Linked DNA regions of Alloactinosynnema sp. L-07. The protein of the gene in region 2 binds, or shares a complex with, the protein of the main gene of each other region. Links are inferred from orthologs where the notes say so. Each region holds a gene or a part of one and is shown on either strand. Other genes may lie near its edges.

Region 1 (9,420 bases), 1.6 Mb from region 2 along the record:
TGAGCTGCACGCCTTCGGCACCGCCGGTGGGCAGCACCGCGGTGGCGCGGTGCCCGTTCGCGGCGAGCGCGCGAGCGACGTTGACGCCCTTGCCGCCCGCGTCGAGCAGGGCCGACCGGGTCCGGGTGACGGCGCCGCGCTGGAACACGTCGATCTCGATGGTCCGGTCGACACTCGGGTTGGCGGTGACAGTGACGATCACGCGCGCACCACCGTCGGGCCTGCCGCCTCGAACTCGGCGGCTTCCAGCGCATCGAGGCCGTCGTCGGTGATGATCACGTCGACCTGGTCCAGGGTGGCGAAGCGGGCGAAGCAGTCGGTGCCGACCTTGGACGAGTCGGCCAGCACCACGACCCGCCGCGCGGCGGTGACCATGGCCTGTTTGACCGCGGCCTCGGCCTGGTCCGGCGTGCTCAGGCCGCGCCCGGCGGTGAGTCCGTTGGTGCCAAGGAAAGCGACGTCGACGTAGAGGTCGCGCAGCGCGTTGAGCGCCCACGCGTCAACTCCCGCCAGGGTCTTCGTCCGCACCCGGCCGCCGAGGCTGAGCACGTTGAGCCCCCGGTTGGCCAGGGCCAACGCGATCGGCAGGCCGTTGGTCACGACAGTCAGGTCGCGGTCTGCGGGCAGCAGTTCGGCCAACCGGGCGGTCGTGCTTCCCGCGTCGAGCAGGACCACGCCTTCCGCGGGCAGTTCGGCGAGCGCGGCCTTGGCGATGCGCTGCTTCTCCGCGGTCGCCTCGGCATCGCGGGCGGCCAGTTCCGGCTCGAACCGCAACCGCTCGACCGGAATCGCTCCCCCGTGGACCCGCCGCAGCACCCCACGCTTCTCCAGCGCGTCGAGGTCACGTCGGACGGTCTCCGTGGTGACCCCCAGGTCCTCGGCCAACGCGGCCACCTCGACCCGTCCCGCCGCGCGGGCCCGCTCGGCGATGACCTGCTGACGTTCGGCGGCGTACATGACTTCCCCTTCGTTTCTTGTTGTTTCATCTTTGTACGTCTTTGTTTCGGTGGGGTCAAGGGTTACTGATGGGTAGCCTGGAACGACTGAACGCCCGCCCGGCTGCTGCCGGACGGGCGTTCGCAAGCTCAGCTACAGCGCGATGCTCCAGGAGTCGATGAACCCGGTGTCGCGGTACGCGGTGTCGCGGACCCGCAGCTTCCAGGTGCCCTCGACCCACTCGCCGGAGAGGTTGACCGGGTAGGACTGGTTGATGTCGTCGGTGCCGCCGCCGGTCCGGTTGTGCAGGACGAAGACCGTGCCGTCCGGCGAGACCAGGCTGACCACGAGGTCGCCGATGTAGGTGTGCTTGATGTGCACTTCGACGCGGGAGTTCGGCAGCCCGTGGGTCGGGCAGTTGGTCACCGTGATCGGGCTGTCCACTGTGGACTTGTCACGGATCGGGTAGTCGGTGGAGTTGCCGTTGCCGCAAGGAACCGGGGGCGTGACGATGTTCCAGTTGAACGTCACCGACCCCAACCTCCCCACCGAGTCCTTGGCGGTCGCGGTGACCTCGTAGAGGCCCCATTGCTGCGGAGTCCCGGACACCAGCCCGGTCGCCGCCGCCACCGTCAGTCCGGGCGGGAGATTGGCCGCTGACCAGGTGTAGGGGGTGGTGCCGCCGGTGGCGGTCAGCTGCAGGCTGACGGCCATGCCCATCACCCCGGTGCGGTCACCGGGGTCGGCCACCACCGGATCGCTCTGCGCGAGCGCGGGCGAACCCGTGACCAGCAGCGCGATCAGGGCGGCTATGACTGTGAATACCTTGCGGGACAAGCGAATCAACTCCCATCACTGGGATGCAGGGATCGCCAGCCTACTGACGGTTACGCGCACGTCACAAGGTCAACCACGCGGCAACGAGGCCCGCAGGGTCGCGATCGCGGCCACGATCCTGGACTGGCCGACATACCGCTGCCGTGGGCCCGCCGCGTGCGGCTGCCTGCGCGGACCGTTTGCCGTCTGTTCGCGGGCATTCCGAGGCATTGGGGCCAAGCTATCAGCGTTTCCGCTGGTCAAGTGGTGGGGCGGGTCGGGCTCGAACCGACGGCCAAGGGATTATGAGTCCCCTGCTCTGACCAACTGAGCTACCGCCCCCAACTCCGGCCGATCCTACCCAATCGGCACCGAAGGGGATCTTGCTGGATCGACCTTCACTGTGTGCCCAAAGTGTTGCGCAGCAGCCGAACGACAAAACCCCCAGGCCTGTGACCTGGGGGTTTGCTCCTCCAGTTGGACTCGAACCAACAACCCTGCGATTAACAGTCGCATGCTCTGCCAATTGAGCTATGGAGGATTACTCCGTTGGACCGTGGCCCAACGTTGGCACAACTCTAGCGCACAGCGACAACGTGGTTTTCGCGGGGTCCCTCCACCGGCCCGCAGCGCCGGGACCCCAGGTGAGGGAGGATGTAAGGGGCAGAGTCAAGCGGGTTCTGGAGGCGAACATCGTGATGGGGTTCCTGTTGGGGGCCGGTGTCGGTTATGTCCTCGGCTCCAAGGCGGGTCGTGGGCGCTACGACCAGATCATGCGGACCTACCGGCGGATCGCCGACCATCCCGCTGTTCAAGGGGCGGCCGGGATCGCGCGGGCGAAGGTCGGCGAGAGGTTCAAGCGCGGCTAGCTCGGGGTCCTCGCGACGAAGAAGACGCGGCGGAACGGGAACCACGTCGTGCCGTCAGCGCGATGGGGGTAAGCCTTGTGGAGGCGCGGGGTCAGGGCGGCGCGGAACTCGGCCCATTCGGCGTCGGGCACGGCGGCTCGGATGGGGCGCAGGGCGGTGCCGGTGATCCAGTCGAACACGGGGTTCTCGCCCGTCAGCCGCTGTTGGTAGGTGGTCTCCCAGGCATCGACGTCACAGCCCGCGTCGGCCATGGCGTCGGCGTAGCCGGTGGGGTCGAGGACCGCGTCGTCCTCACGGAGGACGACCTGGGCGAGACTGTCGCGCCAGCGGGGTTCGCGGGCCAGTTCGCGGACGAGTTCGTGGGATGGGGCGGCGAAGTTGCCGGGCACCTGGACGGCGATCCAGGCGCCGGGTGACAGCGCCTGGACCCACCGACGGAGCAGGTCGACGTGGCCCGGCACCCACTGCAGGGCGGCGTTGCTGATGACGACGTCGGTGTCGGCATCGGGGCGCCAGCTCTCGATCGAGCCGAGCCGCACAGTCACCGCGCGCTCCCCCGCCGCCTCGACCATCTCGGGGGACGAGTCGTAGCCGACCAGCTTCGCGTCAGGCCAGCGCCGGGTCAGCGTCTCGGTGAGGTTTCCGGGGCCACAGCCCAGATCGACGACCGACCGCGGGGACTCGGCGCCGATGCGGGCGACGAGGTCATGAAAGGGCCTGCCGCGGTGATCGCCGAAAGTCAGGTACTTGTCCGGGTCCCACATGAGTCGCCTCCCAAGCAAACCGTACGTACGTACTGTTTACTCTAGCGTCTCGTGTCCCCTGGCGTCGGCGATTTTCGCCGCGACCTCGGTCGCGATGGCCCGCACGGCGTCCAGGTCGGTTCCCGGGTCGGGGCGGACCTGCAGAACCGTGCCGTCCTGACCTGGGACTTTCCGCTGCACGAACCACGCCCCACCGCCGGGCAGCTCACGGTGGTGCCGCGACCGGATCGACCCGGTCACCCGACGGTGGACCGCCTGCGGCAGCTTTCCCGGCGACTCCACGACCACCTTGACCGGCGGCAGATCCGCCAAGATCACCGCGTTGCCCGCGTGTTCGGTCTCCTCGGCCTCGGTGATCACGAACACGCCACTCCCCCAGGTGGCCTTGGTGACCAGGTGCCAGCCGATGCGCCGGGCGCCGTCGCCGTCGGGAACCCACAGGCCCAGCGACGTCGCCACGACGTGCCCCCCGCCGCGCACGGGCGCCGAGCCCACGACCGCCTCGTCGGCGTCCAGCTCGCCGGCGAACCCCTTGGGGACGCCGCTGCCGAGCAGTCGGTCCAGAAAGCTCATGCCATTCCCCCGGCCGCCTGCTTGCCCAGCGCCTTGTACCACTCCTCCATGGCCACCAGGTCGCCCCAGAGCGCGCGGGCCTCCTCCGGGTTGTCGACCGGCGACACCCGCTGGAGCCGGGACTTGATCTCCGCGATCTGTTTGGCCACGAGCTCGCGCTGCAGCGCGGCGAGGATCGCCGACGAGTAGCGCTCGGCGGCGGAGTTCTTGTTCGGCAGCGGCATCGGCTCGACGGCGAGCTCGCTGACCAGGGTCTTGAGCGTCTGTGTCGAACAGTTCTTCGCCACCGAGTCGAGCAGTTCCGCCCCCGCCAGCCCGGAGGCTGTCCCGCCCGCATCGATCACGGCTCGGTGCACGGCCTCGTACGCGGGATGGGTGAATACCTCCAGCGGCAGCGAGTCATACATCGGCCCGGCGAGCGCGGGCTCCTGCAGCGCCAGCTTGAGCACCTCGCGCTGGGCGTTGAGCCGGGGATCACGCGGGTCCGGCCGCGGCGGACCAGTGTCGACTTCGACGGCCAGGGCGCCCTGGTTCGGGTCGACCGCGCGCGAACGGCGGGTATTCGCGGCGACCGGCGCGCCCGCGCTCTCGCGCACCCGGCGCACGACCGTGGCGACATCGTCCCAGCCGACCCAGCCGGTGAGTTGGCGCGCGTACTCGTCCCGCAGTGAGTGGTCCTTGATCCGGGCCACCATCGGCACCGTGCGGCGGAGTGCGTCGACCCGCCCCTCGGCGGTGTCGAGGTCGTGCGAGGACAGCTCGGCGCGGATGGCGAAGGCGAACAGCGGCTGCCTGCGGGCGACCAGGTCGCGCACGGCGACCTCGCCCTTGGCCTGCCGCAGCTCACACGGGTCCATCCCGTCCGGCGCGATGGCGACGAAGGTCTGGGCGGAGAACTGCTGGTCGTCGTCGAACGCCTTGAGGGCGGCCTTCTGTCCCGCCTCGTCCCCGTCGAAGGTGAAGATCACCTCGCCGCGGAAGGCGTCGTCGTCCATGAGCAGCCTGCGCAGCACCTGGATGTGCTCGCTGCCGAACGCCGTGCCGCAGGACGCGACCGCGGTGAGCACGCCCGAGGCGTGCATCGCCATGACGTCGGTGTAGCCCTCCACGACCACGACCTGGTGCCGCTTGGCGATCTCGCGCTTGGCCAGGTCGAGGCCGAACAGGACCTGCGACTTCTTGTAGATCGGGCTCTCGCTGGTGTTGAGGTACTTCGCCTGGATCTGGTCGTCGTCGTGCAGCCTGCGCGCGCCGAAGCCCACCACGTCGCCGCCGATGTCCTTGATCGGCCACAGCAGCCTGCGGTGGAACTTGTCGATCGGGCCCTGCCGTCCCTCGCGGGACAACCCGCCCTTGATCAGCTCGGCCAGCTCGAAACCCCGACCCAGCAGGTGCTTGGTCAGCTTGTCCCAGCCCGCGGGCGCGTACCCACAGCCGAACGCCGCCGCCGCGGCCTGGTCGAAGCCGCGCTCGGCCAGGAACTCGCGCGCGATCATCGCGTCGGGCCCCCGCAGCTGCTCGGCGTAGAACTCGGCCGCCGCCTTGTGCGCGTCGACCAGCCGCGACCGGGTGCCGCGGTCGCGCTGCACGCTGGTGCCGCCGCCCTCGTAGGTCAGCTGGAGTCCGACCCGCTCGGCCAGCCGCTCGACCGACTCCACGAACGACAGGTGATCGATCTTCATTACGAAGGCGATCACGTCGCCGCCCTCGCCGCAGCCGAAGCAGTGGAAGGTCCCATGCGTCGGCCGAACGTTGAACGACGGCGTCTTCTCGTCGTGGAACGGGCACAGCCCCTTGAGCGCGCCGCCACCCGCGCGGCGGAGCGCCACGTACTCGCCGACGACGTCGTCGATCCGGCTGCGCTCGCGAACCTGCGCTATGTCACTTTCCCGGATTCGCCCCGCCACAACAGTCGAGTCTATGCGCGCGCCCAAGGGCGAGGTGTCCCGCCCTAGGATGAGTCCCGTGACCGTCAGCGACTCTGATCTGGCAATGCGCTTCACCGAGCACCGCACCCACCTGCTCGGTGTCGCCTACCGCCTGACCAGCACGCTGTCCGACGCCGAGGACGCCATCCAGGAAGCCTGGCTGCGACTGTCCGCTTTGGACGACCGGGCCCGCGCCGACATCCGTGACCTGCGCGGATGGCTGACCACCGTCGTCGGACGCCTGTGCCTGGACCGGCTGCGCTCGGCCGCGGTCCGCCGCGAACGCTACGTCGGACCCTGGCTGCCCGAGCCGGTGGTCACCCCGTTCGGCACCCCGACCAGCGAGGATCCGCTGGACGCGATCGTCCGCGACGACGGTGTGCGCATGGCGGCCCTGGTCGTCCTGGACAAGCTCACCCCGGAACAGCGTGTCGCCTTTGTCCTGCACGACGCGTTCGGCGTGCCCTTCACCGAGATCGCCGCCACCCTAGGCTGTTCCGAGGCGACCGCCCGCCAGCACGCCTCCCGCGGTCGCCGCGCCGCCGCCGACGCCGACCCGCCACCTCGCGCGGCATTGGCCGACCAAGGCGCCGTGGTTCAGGCCCTCCTCGCCGCACTCAGCGCGGGCGACCTCGCCAAGGTCGTCAGCCTGCTGCACCCCGACGCCGTGCTCGTCGGCGACAGCGACGGCAAGGCCCGCACGGCGCGCAACTTCGTCGTCGGCCCGGACAACATCGCCCGCTTCATGCTCGGCCTCGTCAAGATGTACGGCTTGGAGAACCTCGGCAAGAGCGAACTCGTCCTGGTCAACGGCGATCTCGCGATGGCCATACCCGACATCCCGAGCGACGGCGTGCACCGCGAGGTCAACCGCCGGGTCACCGCCTTCGCCTTGCGCGACGGACAGGTCGCCGCGATCTACGACATCGTGAACCCGGACAAGCTGACCGGCTACACCCGCTGACCACGCTGCGACCCGCCCACCGCGCGGGCGGCCGAGGCGCCTGGTCAGGGTGTCGGGATCCGGCAGGCGTCGCCCGAGGTGAAGCCCTGGTCGACGATGCCGAGCGCGCTGTTGACCCTGGCGCGCATGTTCTCCAGCCCGATCTGGTAGCTGAGTTCGATCACCCCTTTCTCCCCGAAGACATCCTTGAGTTCGGCGACCTGTTCGTCGGTCACGCTGACGGGATTGCTGGTCATCGCGTCGGCGTAGGCGATGGCAAGCCGCTCGTGGGCGCTGTAGGCGTCCGATTCGGCGTAGTTGTCGATCTCTTTGAGCCGGTCGATGTCCAGTCCGTCGAGCCGCTGCAGCATGGTGCCGAAGTCGACGCACCATGAGCAGCCGAGTGACTGGGCCACCCGGTAGACCGCCAGCTCACGAACGCTGGCGGGCAGCACCTTCGACGCCTTCTGCACGGCCAACTCATGCCGGGCACTGGCCATCATCAGCCCGCGGTGGTGTGCCGACACCGCCACCGGCTCCGGCACCGCACCGAACCGGCGTCGGGCGAACCAGTAGATGGTGCGCAACAGCGGACCGGCTTCTCCCGTCGTGACAGCTTTGATGCGCGGCATCTCAACCTCCCTGTGTCGGCCCCCGATCTGGGCCGTTCACCAGGTGGACGAGACACCAGGACTAGACGTGACAACCTCCTCTCAGGATGGGTCTGTGACCCGCGCCATGAAGTACACCGCGCCCGTGCCCGCGTGCCGGACGAGCAACAGGAACGGCTTGTCGACAACCACCGGCAGGGGTTCGGCGGGCATCGACAGCATCCGCATCATCACCGCGGTCGCGGCCGCGCCCTCGAATCCCTGCTCATCGATCTTGAGCACGGACTCGTGCAGGATCGCCTCCACTGCCAGCGGATCCGGACTGATCCCGCTCAGGTCCGCTTGGTCGCCGAACACCTCACGAACACCGACCGATCGCAGCGCGGGTGACAACTCGGCTTGGGTGCTGACCTTCAACTTCGGGAGCGACAACGCGACTTGACGATGTTCAGGCGCGTTGAGCAGCGCGCCCAAGGACTCGGCTGTCAGCTCCGGCTCGGCGTCGGCGAGATCGCCGTCCGGGAGCAGGATCACCGCCTCGACACCGCCGATGGCAGGCAGCCCGACGACCTGCCACCCGCTGGTCGCGGCATAGGGCACCGACTCGTTCAGCGCCATCGTCGGCACCTCGACCACCCCGGCCGCGGTGTGGAACGGCTTGGGCTCGGTCAGGAACTCGCTGAACTTGTTGCGCCACGCGCACTTCAAGTACAACGCGTTGACCAAGGCGGAGACCGTGTCGGAGTTGATCGACCCCTCGGGCAGCAGTTCCGGGATCAGCCCTCTGGTGGTCTCCGCGACGTCGGCGTTGATCTCATCGCGCGCCTTGACCGGTTCCGTCCTAAATGGAGCATTGCGCACCGATCCGTCCGACCACCGGGAAAGCTCGTCGGCGAACGAGCTCTCCACCCTGACCGACGCGTCGGCCCACAGCGTGTTCGTCACCGCGATCACGGGTTCGTCCTCGTCGGTCCCCGCCTTGTCCAACGTGGCCGCGCCCGCGATCAGGGTTGTGAGGTCGTCGAGGTCGCCGAACAGCTCGACGAGTTCCCGGCGGCTCCCACCTCGGGCACCCAGCGCCAGCAAGCCGAGCGCGCTGGCCACCGAGTACGGCGACCAGCACACCTGTTCCGTGGGATTCCCCGCGATCGCGCGGTGCAGAGCGAGGGTGAATTCCAGATGCGACACGGCTGACTCCCCGACGACTTGTGGTGTCCGTCTCACGAGTGTGCCGGCTTTGGGCTAGCAGGCTCGGAAGTTGTCCACAAGCTCGGCGTGCCAGGTGACGGCCTGCGCGTCGGTCAGGGAGGCGACTTGGTCGACGACCACCCGCAGCCGCGCGCCGTGGTCGGTCGCCGCCGCCCAGGCGGGTCGGAAAGCGGGTTCGAGGACCTCGGCACCCCGTCTGATGAGCGTCGCGACCAGATTCGTGATCAGCCCGCGCTGCCTGGCCTGCATGGCCAGCCGGACCGGGTCACTCATCACGTACCGAACCGCCATGGCCTTGAGCAGCGCGACCTCGGCTGCGACCTGGTGTGGGATGACCAGGTCGGCGGAATACCTGGTCAGCGGTCCGTTGCCGTGGGCTTTGCGGGTTCCTGTCACCACCGCCGAGGCGTACCGGCCGACCAACTCGCTGGTCAGCCGCTTGAGCGCGACCTGTGCGTCCAACGACCCGTCGTACGCGCGGGCCTCCGCGACGACCGGGAGGGTGAGCAGCTCGGTCGCCGCGTTCTCCAGCGCCGAGACCGGTTCCGAGGAGAAGTGCTTCGAGGCCATCTGCGCTATCGCGGCACGCTCAGCCGGGTCGGCGAGCGAGCCCAACGTGATCCGGCCCGCGCGGACGCCGTCCTCGACATCGTGCACGGAGTACGCCACGTCGTCCGACCAGTCCATCAACTGGGCCTCGATGCACTGCCGGTCCGGCGGCGCACCGTCCCGAATCCAGTCGAAGACCTCGATGTCGTCGTCGTAGACACC
Region 2 (9,526 bases):
CAACCCGGAGGGCGGGTCGGCGTCGTTCCGGTTCGCCACCCGCGCCACCGAATCCAGTCTCGGTGATCACTTGATCCTGTGGTGGGGCACCCGCAAGCCCCGTACCGGGTTCTTCCTGCGCGCGGAGTCGTTCTACAACGTGGCCACCGAGATCGAGGAACTCGCCAAGGAGCCGGGCCCGTCGCTGCTGGCCGCCTACGGCGGCGTTTCGCCGCACGAACGCTCCCACGGCGAGTCCTTTTTGGACCTGGTGACGCATCGGTTCGGGCCGGGCGGGTTGTATCTGCTCGACGAGCCGGAGGCTGCGCTGTCGGTGAAGGGCTGTCTGGCGCTGGTCGCGCGGATCGCAGAGCTGACCGGACAGGGCAGCCAGTTCGTGATCGCCACGCACTCGCCGATCCTGCTGGCGGTGCCCGGGGCTCGGATCCTGCAGGTCGACGGTGACGGGCAGATCGAGCGGGTCACCTACGACGAGGCGGAGCCGGTCATGCTCACGCGCGGGTTCCTGGACTCGCCGCAGCGGTTCCTGCGGCACCTGCTGGCCGAGGACGGCGCGGAGTGAGCGGCGAAGGCCCAGGTGGCGTGGTCGGAACTCAACGGGAGACGACGGCTGTAATTGTCCGCGATCCTGGACTTCGTCCAGACCACCGGTGTCATGCCTGGGTGAGGCGGGCCAGGACCTGTTCGGCGTTGCGGTGCAGTGGCACGGCCATTCGAGACCGCCGATAGGCTATCGGAACGTAGCAGATTCTCGCAGAATGAACGGGCTGAATATGACCGATGGAGAATATTTCGAGTCTATCGAGAGCCGAATTCTTCGAGTCGTGATAGACCTGGGGCTTTCCAAAATCGAAGGACATTCCGCCGAGTCTATCGTAGAAGACGTACTCCGAGTCCCAGCAACCTACGAAGAGTATGCGGGGCGAGATGCGGGCGTACCAGCGCGACTAGTAACGCTCGAAGTTGAAGTAGATCGCTTGCACGGCTGTGTAGAGTTGCAACGATTCTTCGGCGAGCTAGTTGGCATGATTGAATTCCCGCTCTCTACAGGGTTGACCTACGAATGTGGCGATGAGTTGGAATCGTCCGTATACCTTGTGCTCGTGGGTCACTATCGAGCCGCTTGCGCATTGCTGCGGTCCTTTTGCGAGATTGTGCTGCTCGACACATATTTCTTCTTCATGGGGGATGATCAAGAGTGGAAGGAGGGTGATGTCTACTTGCCCTCCGGTAGCAAGATTGCTGACAAACTATTCGCCGAGACGCCAGCGATGAAATCTAGACTAAAAGAACACATTCGCGTGCTCAATCAGTATGTTCACTACACGTCGGCAAGGTACCAGGATCCCATCTACAGGCGCTGGGACCCAGAATATTTCGCGCGCTGGTTCGCCCTATTTAAAGAATCTGTGACGTTAATGATCGCGACGCTACTTTTTCGGAACAGCTTTAGAGGACGTGAATTGCCCTCGGATCGGGTATTAGATGAATACTGCCGAGAGACCTGGGGCTCCCTGCTTGACCTGCTGAAGGGGAGCCCATGAGGCGATAAACCCACAGGTATTGACGCCTCGATCTGGCTATGTCTCTGTGGATTCGATCATCGCCCGCGCGCACCAGCACGCCGCCGGAGCACGGAAAAGGGGATGCGCAGCAGGAAACGCCGGGCGGGGTGAGAGAGAGTCGGAGCCGGATGATCACGCGCTGGGCCGGTCACCGGGTGGGTGGACCGCGAAGTTGCATTTGGCTGTCGAACAAGGACAGCGGCCGTTGTCGCTGGTCGTCGCAGGACAGCGCGATGGCTCTCCCCAGTTTCAGGTGGTGCTGGGTGGTATCCGCATCGCTCGGCCGGCAGGTGGCCGCCCCCGCACCCGACCGAGTGCGCACATCCCTGCGCTGTCCGACATTCCTGCCGCTGAGTTCTGGCCCCTGGTCTTCAAGCATGAGCTGCCTGCGGTCGTCGACCCTGCGGCGGCGTTGCGTTCCGGACTCGCCGCGGCGATCCGCTCCGCCCACCGCTGGTGAGCCCGCCCGCGGGACAGACGGGGTCGTCACCGTCACGGTGGTCGGCGCGTCCCGGGTCGCCGAGGACTGGGCCACCGCGATCTTCGACGGCATCGAGTCCTCCACCGCGTGCCGCCGGTTGTCCGGTGTCCGGGTTCAGGGCTCACTGAAGTGCGGGACTGGGGACCGGTGGCTCAGTCAATGTGAGCAGTCGGGGTGGATCAGGGAATGCGGGTGATCACCCGATCAGCCGACAACTTCGAGGTGGCAAGTTGGCGGGGCGGAGAAGGTCAGTCGATGGCCAGGTTGGCGAAGCGTGCGTAGTGGGCTTGCCATGCGGTGTGTGCGGTTCCGGTGCGGCCTTGGCGGTTCTTGATGACGCAGAGGTCTGATTCGCCTGCGTGGGGGTCGGTGGGGTCGTCGACGGCTGGGGTGTGTACGCCGATGACGGCGAATGCGTCTTGTTCGACGGCGCCGGAGTCGCGTAGGTCGGCGAGTTGGGGGCGTCTGTCGACGCGCTGGGCGGACTGCCGGTTGAGTTGGTGGAGCAGGACTATCGGTATGTCGAGTTCGCCGGCGAAGATTTTCAGCTCGCGGGTGAGTCGGGCGAGTTCCAGTGCGCGGGTCTCGGGGCGGCCCGTGGTGGCGACGAGGCCGAGGTGGTCGATGATGACGAGGTCGAGGCGCCCGTGCCTCTGTGTGTGGCGGCGGACGGTGGATCGGATCGTGTTGCTGGTCTGGTAGCTGGCGTCGTCGACCCAGAGGGCGGAGTTCTCCAGTTTCTTGTGCGCGGCGGTGAGTTGGCGGCGGTCGTCCTCGCTTAGGGGGCAGCCGGGTTTCTTGGACACGCGGTCCAGGGGGACGCCACGGGGAGGGATGGCGGCCAGCATTCGCTGCATCAGCAAGGTTTGCGACATTTCCAGGCTCTGGATGAGTACGTGTTTGTCCTGTTCCAGGGCGGCGTGTCGCGCGAATTGAAGGCCTAGGAGGGTCTTGCCGTGGCCTGGCCGTCCGCAGACGACGGTGATCTCGCCGGGTTCCAGGCCGCCGATGATGTCGTCGAGGTCGCGCAGTCCGGTGCGCACGAGGTCACGGGGCGTCGTCTCATCCAGCATCGCGAGAACTGTGGTGGCGGCGAGCCCGCCGGTGATGGGTCCGCGGGAATCGTCTTGGGCGCCTGCGGTGGCGTCGAAGAGCGTCGCTTCCGCGCGGTCGACGATGTCGGTGACGTCGGCTCCGCCGACGCCGTGGAGACCGAATTGGGCGATACGGGTACCGGCTTGCACCAGGCGCCGCAGGATTGCCTTCTGGGCGACGATCTCGGCGTAGTAGGCGGCGTTGACCGCGGTGGGTACTGAGGTGATGAGGGTGTGGAGGAACCCGTGTCCGCCGATGCGGGCCAGCGCTCCGTCGCGCTGCAGTGCGGCCGCGATGGTGATCGGGTCTGCGGGTTCGCCTTGGGTGTAGAGGTTCAGGATGGCGGAGAACACGCGGGCGTGGTTTGGCAGGTAGAAGTCGCGTTCCTCCAGGATTTCGGTGACTTCACCGATCGCGTCCTGGGACAGCAGCATTCCCCCGAGGACCGCCTGTTCGGCGGTGAGGTCCTGCGGCGGCAACGCGGCGGGATCGACATGATCAGGAGAGGTCGGCATCACGGCACCCGGTGATCACTGGTCTGGGCGTGGGCCGGTGATCACCGGTGCCCATTCGCGTAGGGTCCGCTCGATCGGGCGGCGACGGGTGTTCCGGCCGGCGGGCGCCTTTGGTGCGTGGGTTGCACTCGCAGCGGTACACGGTGCCGTCCGGCCGAGTCCGTAAGCGGGTTCTGGCATCGCACGGGTCGTCGCCGTCGGCGCGTACCCGGTCGCAGGTGTTCGCGGCGGGCGTGGGCTTCGATGTCGGTCGCGGGGGAGGTGGCGGGATGGCTCGGAGGCGAGCGACGACGAATCCGGCCTTGTTGGCGATCGCGGCCCGCGCTGATTCGATCTGGGCCTTGATCCAGTCGGCGAGTGTGTGCGGGGTCCAGCCACGGGTGAACGCGACGTCGATTTCGCGGTGCACGGCGCGCTGTCCGCCCGCGTCGACGGCGGCGATCGAGGTGGTGATCACCATCCAGAACTGGTCATGCATGGTTTGTTCTTTCTCATCAGTCCTTCGGACTGATGCATGAAGGGCGACCGGTTCCGGTCCTTCGGTGCGACCTGGGTTCGGCGGTCGTCGCACCTGGTCGGACCGGGTGACCAGTTTCGGTATGCCGGTGGGGCCCGTGGCCCGGTCGGACCGAGTTGCCGCTCGCGGTAGTCCGGTCGAGAGATCGGCAGGTGGCGCCGAATGACCGGATCTGGTGTGTCGGTGGGGGACGGGCCTGCCATCGGCAGCGACGCGGTAGGTCTGGCCGCCCACGGTGATCTGGCTCGAAGGGGCGTATTCAGCGGCCAGTTCCTCGATGTCGCGGTCGGTGTAGCGGGTGTGTGCGTGGCGGGTCTCGGTTTCGATGTGGCCGTGGGGCAGCCTGGCGCGTACCTCGGCCCAGTAGCCGAGTTCGACGAGTTCGCGGCGGGCGGCCGCGGCGACCCGCCGCGACGCTCCCCAGGTCGCCGCCAGTTGGGCCAGTGTCAATGGCGGGTCGCCGGTGACGTGGAACCCGACCGAGGCTTGAAACGCGAGTACGTACGGGTTGGTCGTCAACTGGTACAGCTCGCGAGTGATCGGGACGGAATCGGGCCCATTGCGCAGCGGGCGCAGCCGATGGTGGCCGCCATCCGCAGCTTGAGGATCCCGACTCGTTCCCGCGGCCGAGCCAGTCATCGCCGCTCCGCATCGACGGATCCGCCGTCGATCGAGTCATCGATCGCCGTGGTCGTGGGTACCCCCAGTGCGGGACTGGTGAGGTTGACATGGGCGAACCCAGCCCGCCAAGCGGGCACGCCGGTTCCGCGCAGAGCAGGAAATGTCAACATGGATGACATTCTATGGGTCGCGTCTGTGACGGTGGGGCCAGAATGGGATGTAACCCGACAACATCTTGCGGCAACTGGGGCGCCCTGGTCGAACTTGCTGCAGTAGCGCGATGGGGTGGTTCGAGTGGGCCGGTGCGGGCGTTGCCGACCGCGGCGAGTGTGCGGTTGGCCGACCAGTGGCCGCGTTTCTGGACACGATCATGGTGGCGAGCACCCGCCGCGGGTACGCGATCGCGTTGGGCCGGATGGTGCGCGACTTCGGTGCGGATGCGAACGTGTGGCTGCTGAACCCGGACCGGGTAGAGGGCTGGTTCAGCCCCGCCTGGGGCGCGTGCACAGCGAAGGCTCAACACCCGGTTGACCGCGCTCGGCTCGGCGTGCGCGTACTGGCGCCAGGAGTGGCTCGCGGTGATCCGCTGGCGCGGCTGCGCACCGGGCCGGGCTGATCACCCTGGGCCCCGACGGCATCGGCATCGACCGCAGGCCGCCGCCCTAGTTCGCCGAGTTCCGTACGCGGCCGTGCGGTCGTCCCGAATCGGGACGACCGCTCGGCCGCAACGACCACGCGATCAGCGTCGAGCGCGCTGCCCTGCGGCAGTGGATGGCCCATCGCCCGGAACTCGCCGAGCAACTGCTGCGCGCCCTGGCGCGGCGGATGCGGCGCACGACCACCATGGTCTCCGATCTGACCTTCACCGACGTCCCCGGCCGCGTGGCCAAGATGCTGCTCCTGCTCGCGCAGCGCTTCGGCACTCAGGAGGCGGGCCGACTGCGGGTCAACCACGAGCTGACGCAGGCGGAGATCGCCCAGCTCGTCGGCGCCTCACGCGAGACGGTCAACAAGGCGCTGGCCGACTTCGCCCAACGCGGCTGGCTGCGCCTGGAGTTCAAGAGCGCCCTGATCCTGGACCCGGAGCGGCTGGCACGCCGCATCCGCTAGCAATACGGGGGCTGGCGAGATCGCGCACCTGCGCGGCGCATTTCCCGAGATGTGCCCGGCCGCATGTACAGGCGGGGCCGGTGATCGGCCGGAACCACACTGCGGCTGCGCCGGTCGAGTGGTGCGTCCGGCGGACCTGCGTGGCGGTCCGGGCTGATGACAAGCGGGCTTCTACCGTGGCCAGTGACTACGCAGGTTCGCCGGGGCCGGTTCACAGCCGCGCAGGTCCGCGGCACGGGCCGGATGGAGCTGAGCGCGTGGACTCCGAGCACGCCGACGACGCCGTCGATCTCGCGCGCCTCCAGGCGGCGCTGGACACGTACACGCAGTTGGCTGAACGTCGCCGCGGTCGAGGCCTTGGAGTGGGCCAGCTTATCGAGCACCAGAAGGCCCAGAGCGAGCTGTGTGAACTGACTGGACAACCTGATCCCGACCTTGCCTGCCGGCAGGCCCGCCATCATCTGGGGATTCCCCAGCCCATCACGCCTGGGGAAGCGTGCCCTGCCTGCGGTAACCGCGGCGCGCACCTGTGCGGGCGGCAGTGGCGGCAGGCCGACGGCACCATAGGAACCCGGCCCAAGGGCGGGAGCGTGCGCACGGTCGGCGGCGGGCTTCCCAGCCTGGGCAAACGAACAAGCTAATACCCCTGCGAGCCTAAATTCATACCCCCGTTCATTGTGGGTATGAATTTAGGTCCGAAGCGGCATGGGTAGATGCTTGAAACATTGCCTGGACAGCCCAAATCCCGCAGGCGGCGAATTTAATCTTCGTGAGGGGAGGTGAACCATGGAAGCCGCCCGTAAATACGAGCGGAGGCGGTACCGGCAGCGCTCGTTGGCCCTGCTGGACCGCCTCCTGCAACTGCTGTCGTTGCTGCTCAGGCTATGGCCTGACCTCGCATGACCAGCCGGGGTGGAGAGTCTTGACCCTGGACAGTTTCGGCTCTCTGCTCCGACAAATCAATAATACCCCCATCTGATGGGGGTGCCAAATCCCGCAGGGGTGATGGATATAGCACTGCCCGGTTACCCCTGTTGCGGGGCAGCCGGGCCGACTCGGTTCGAGTCCATTCCGAGTATAGGGCATCCCTGAAACTCCGGGTTCCACGATGCGCATTCTTGTGGCCCACCCGCCCCGATTAGGAACTGTCCACGCGAAAGGCCCAGGCCCGGGGCCACTCCCCGATCTTGACGTCGGTTCGCCGTCGGGCCGACCACTGGAAGGGCGCTGGACCCGCGGCGCCTCCCGCTCAGGAGACCCGGACGACAACCGGAAGGGTCGAGCGGGGTGACCTCGCCTAGATGATGCGCGCGGGCCGGGACGTCAGCGGCTCGAGGAACGCGGCGACCTCCTGCTCGATGCGCTCGTGACGCACCTGAGTGGACAGCAGCGCCTCATCGAACACGGTGTCCGGGTCCAGGTGTGGCCCGAGAACGATGGTTCTGATCAGGGCACGTCGCACGATCGCCCGCAGGTGGGTGATGGTGGCAGTGAGTTGCTTCTCCTTGGCCTCGCTACCGTGGGCCACCGCGTTGCGCACCTTGTAGGCCGTGTCGACGTGGCTGTAGATCGCCAGGCGTTCAGCGTCGTCACGGCCAACCAGCACGGCTGTCCGCTGGGCGGTCCGCCGTTTGAGGTCGCCCTGGTCGCCGTTCGCCGATACCAGCCTCTCCAACGCCACGACGTAGTTGAACGCCACCTCGGCCGGGTCCTGCCCGATGCTGACCACGGCGTCGAAGGCGACCTTCGCGCACGTGTCGAGGAACCTGCCCGCGATCGGTCGCAGGCGCTTGCCCGTCTTGGGCATCGGCTCGGAAGCGGTCCACACATCCAGCCTGCCGGACAGCGCCGAGAGGAAGCCCGTCAACCAGCCCGCCTGATCGTCCTCCACGCGCAAGGGGCCGAGCAGGGGAACCTCGTAGTCGCCGTCGGGACCGAGGAGGTTGGTAGGGATCGACTCGTAGTAAGCGGTCACGGCCCGGCCGGGTTCGACGAGGTACTCCGCGACCGGCATGACAGGGGTGTCCCGCGCGAGGTTCAGGCACAACAGCGGAGCCCAGGCTGGCGACTCCTGGACAGGACGTCGGAACAGCCGAAAGGGGACCCGGTGACGGGCTGGTTCGGCGTCAGGGTCCTCGGCCGAGAGCACCAGGTGCTCCCCGAACGCCAGCATGGGGTCGAACGACGGCTTCGCGGCGAAGTCAGCCGCGAGCGGCACCGGCCGCATCGCGTCCCAGTCCTGCTCACTCGGTCGCCACAACCGCCATCCCGCCAGCGTGAGCGGCTCGGCGAGATCCCAGTCGACGTTGAGGACAAGATGCCGGTGCAGCGGGATCGCCGGTCCCGACAGGTAGGCGGCCGTCTGAGCGGCGAGCACCGTCGCGTCGACAGGCTCGCCGGAGCGCAGCAGCCCCGCGAGCCCGAGACGATGCAGCACCGGGCCGGAGAGCTCGCGTCCCGCGGCGACCTGGGTGCTGGCTGCTCTACGACGGTCGACCAGGTAGCGGTTGGCGACAGCGGTGCTGAGGGCGACCTCGCGGACGCGGTCGGCGGTGGGTAGCTCTGCCATCGCCTCCGCAGCGTCTCGCTCGGCCAGGCCCACGAAGTCGTCAGGCCGCCGACGGACGTCGTCGAAGAACGACACCAAGGCCGCGTCGAGGTCGCTGGGCGGGTTCGTCACCCCCGCACGGTAGCGCCGCCGCGCGCCGTTCCACCGCGCATTTCCCGTGACGCTCACCGTCGAGCACGCGGCTGTCACTGGTGCGCCGTACGACGGCTCTATCGACGCCTTGCAGCGACGAGTCGGCGGAACGTGCGGTACCCAACCAGGACACGACGTGGCAACACACTTGCGACGAAGCCCGCGTAGATGCCGATCGCGAATACCTCCTGCTGACCGCGTTCCTCCTTCTGAGTGTCGACCAGGGACCCACTGGCCGCAACGGTCGAGGCGTCGACCTCCGCCCAAGTCAACCTCCCAGTCAACGGCTGCGGCGTCACGTTGTCGACCCGTTCGACCTGCGTCAGGTCGCGGTAATTGACCACGATGTCCAGGGGGGAGGGGACGAAACTGGCTTGATCGCGACCGAGGTCGATCGTCAGCTTGCCCCGGAGGTTCTCAGGTCGGTAGCTGGTACCAATTTTGGGGAGAGCGAAGTACGTGCGCTTCCCCGCGCTGACCGAGTACCTCGCGTCCGTCGAGACCCACAGGTCGAGCCGCCTATCAGAGCCGCTGTCCTTCGTCATCCGACCGGTGATCACCTGCGTGTCCGCGCGGACTTCCGGCGCGGCGTAGAGCGATTCGGGCGCTAGCCGCGCGGTGTAGCACTCAACGGAGTCGGCATGCACGGTCAAGCCGCTCGCCCAACAGCCACTGACGACCTCGGATGCCTCGCCGTTCGGATACCTCGTCGCGGCTCGCGAGTTGCCTACCAGCGCGATCATGAACCCAACCGAGTCGCCGGAGAAGTCCTTCGCGGTGATGCCGAAGTGAAGTAAGGTGCTGCCGCTGCTCTCATCAATCTTCATGTCCATCAGAGCCGCGACGTTCGGCTGGTCGAAGTAGAGCAGAACCTTTCCGGGAGCCTCGACCGGCGACGGGGACGATGACACGTCGAGGAAC

What was found.
Region 1: the proteins of BN1701_RS09560 (region 2) and dnaG are in contact, whole or in part, in a crystal structure (PDB 2R6A), measured with the Geobacillus stearothermophilus proteins. The link is inferred for Alloactinosynnema sp. L-07 from one-to-one orthologs. Residues at the interface, in WP_033016901.1 of Geobacillus stearothermophilus: Ser13, Glu15, Ala16, Gln18, Glu91, Leu92, Asp94, Ala95, Val96, Pro97, Thr98, Ala99, Ala100, Asn101, Tyr104, Tyr105, Ile108; in WP_049624496.1 of Geobacillus stearothermophilus: Lys456, Leu457, Leu458, Pro459, Ala460, Asn463, Ala464, Leu467, Leu535, Leu536, Ile537, Ala538, Gln544, Glu545, Asp548, Tyr549, His552.

What each region holds. Positions count from the first base shown.
Region 1 is NZ_LN850107.1:563,058-572,477, reverse strand. Bases 3,411-6,304 are described here. They hold dnaG (DNA primase), read right to left. Parts: upstream 5,866-6,304; coding sequence 3,955-5,865; downstream 3,411-3,954. Other genes in these bases: sigJ (RNA polymerase sigma factor SigJ), read left to right, coding at 5,915-6,304; BN1701_RS02830 (hypothetical protein), read right to left, coding at 3,422-3,958. In the rest of the region: BN1701_RS02860 (1-phosphofructokinase family hexose kinase), read right to left, coding at 1-202; BN1701_RS02855 (DeoR/GlpR family DNA-binding transcription regulator), read right to left, coding at 199-957; BN1701_RS02850 (proprotein convertase P-domain-containing protein), read right to left, coding at 1,090-1,773; BN1701_RS35210 (hypothetical protein), read left to right, coding at 2,397-2,621; BN1701_RS02835 (trans-aconitate 2-methyltransferase), read right to left, coding at 2,618-3,385; more of sigJ, read left to right, coding at 6,305-6,850; BN1701_RS02815 (carboxymuconolactone decarboxylase family protein), read right to left, coding at 6,895-7,461; BN1701_RS02810 (serpin family protein), read right to left, coding at 7,543-8,628; BN1701_RS02805 (deoxyguanosinetriphosphate triphosphohydrolase), read right to left, coding at 8,683-9,420. UniProt on the Escherichia coli protein: RNA polymerase that catalyzes the synthesis of short RNA molecules used as primers for DNA polymerase during DNA replication.
Region 2 is NZ_LN850107.1:2,133,827-2,143,352, forward strand. What follows is about bases 1,476-4,475. They hold BN1701_RS09560 (replicative DNA helicase), read right to left. Parts: upstream 3,657-4,475; coding sequence 2,295-3,656; downstream 1,476-2,294. Other genes in these bases: BN1701_RS35425 (hypothetical protein), read left to right, coding at 1,476-1,544; BN1701_RS35430 (hypothetical protein), read left to right, coding at 1,771-2,025; BN1701_RS09565 (hypothetical protein), read right to left, coding at 3,640-4,475. Also shown: BN1701_RS09550 (AAA family ATPase), read left to right, coding at 1-562; more of BN1701_RS35425, read left to right, coding at 759-1,475; more of BN1701_RS09565, read right to left, coding at 4,476-4,812; BN1701_RS35435 (hypothetical protein), read right to left, coding at 4,809-4,964; BN1701_RS09570 (hypothetical protein), read left to right, coding at 5,141-5,410; BN1701_RS36395 (hypothetical protein), read left to right, coding at 6,162-6,545; BN1701_RS09585 (HEPN domain-containing protein), read right to left, coding at 7,202-8,584; BN1701_RS09590 (hypothetical protein), read right to left, coding at 8,683-9,526. UniProt on the Escherichia coli protein: The main replicative DNA helicase, it participates in initiation and elongation during chromosome replication. Travels ahead of the DNA replisome, separating dsDNA into templates for DNA synthesis.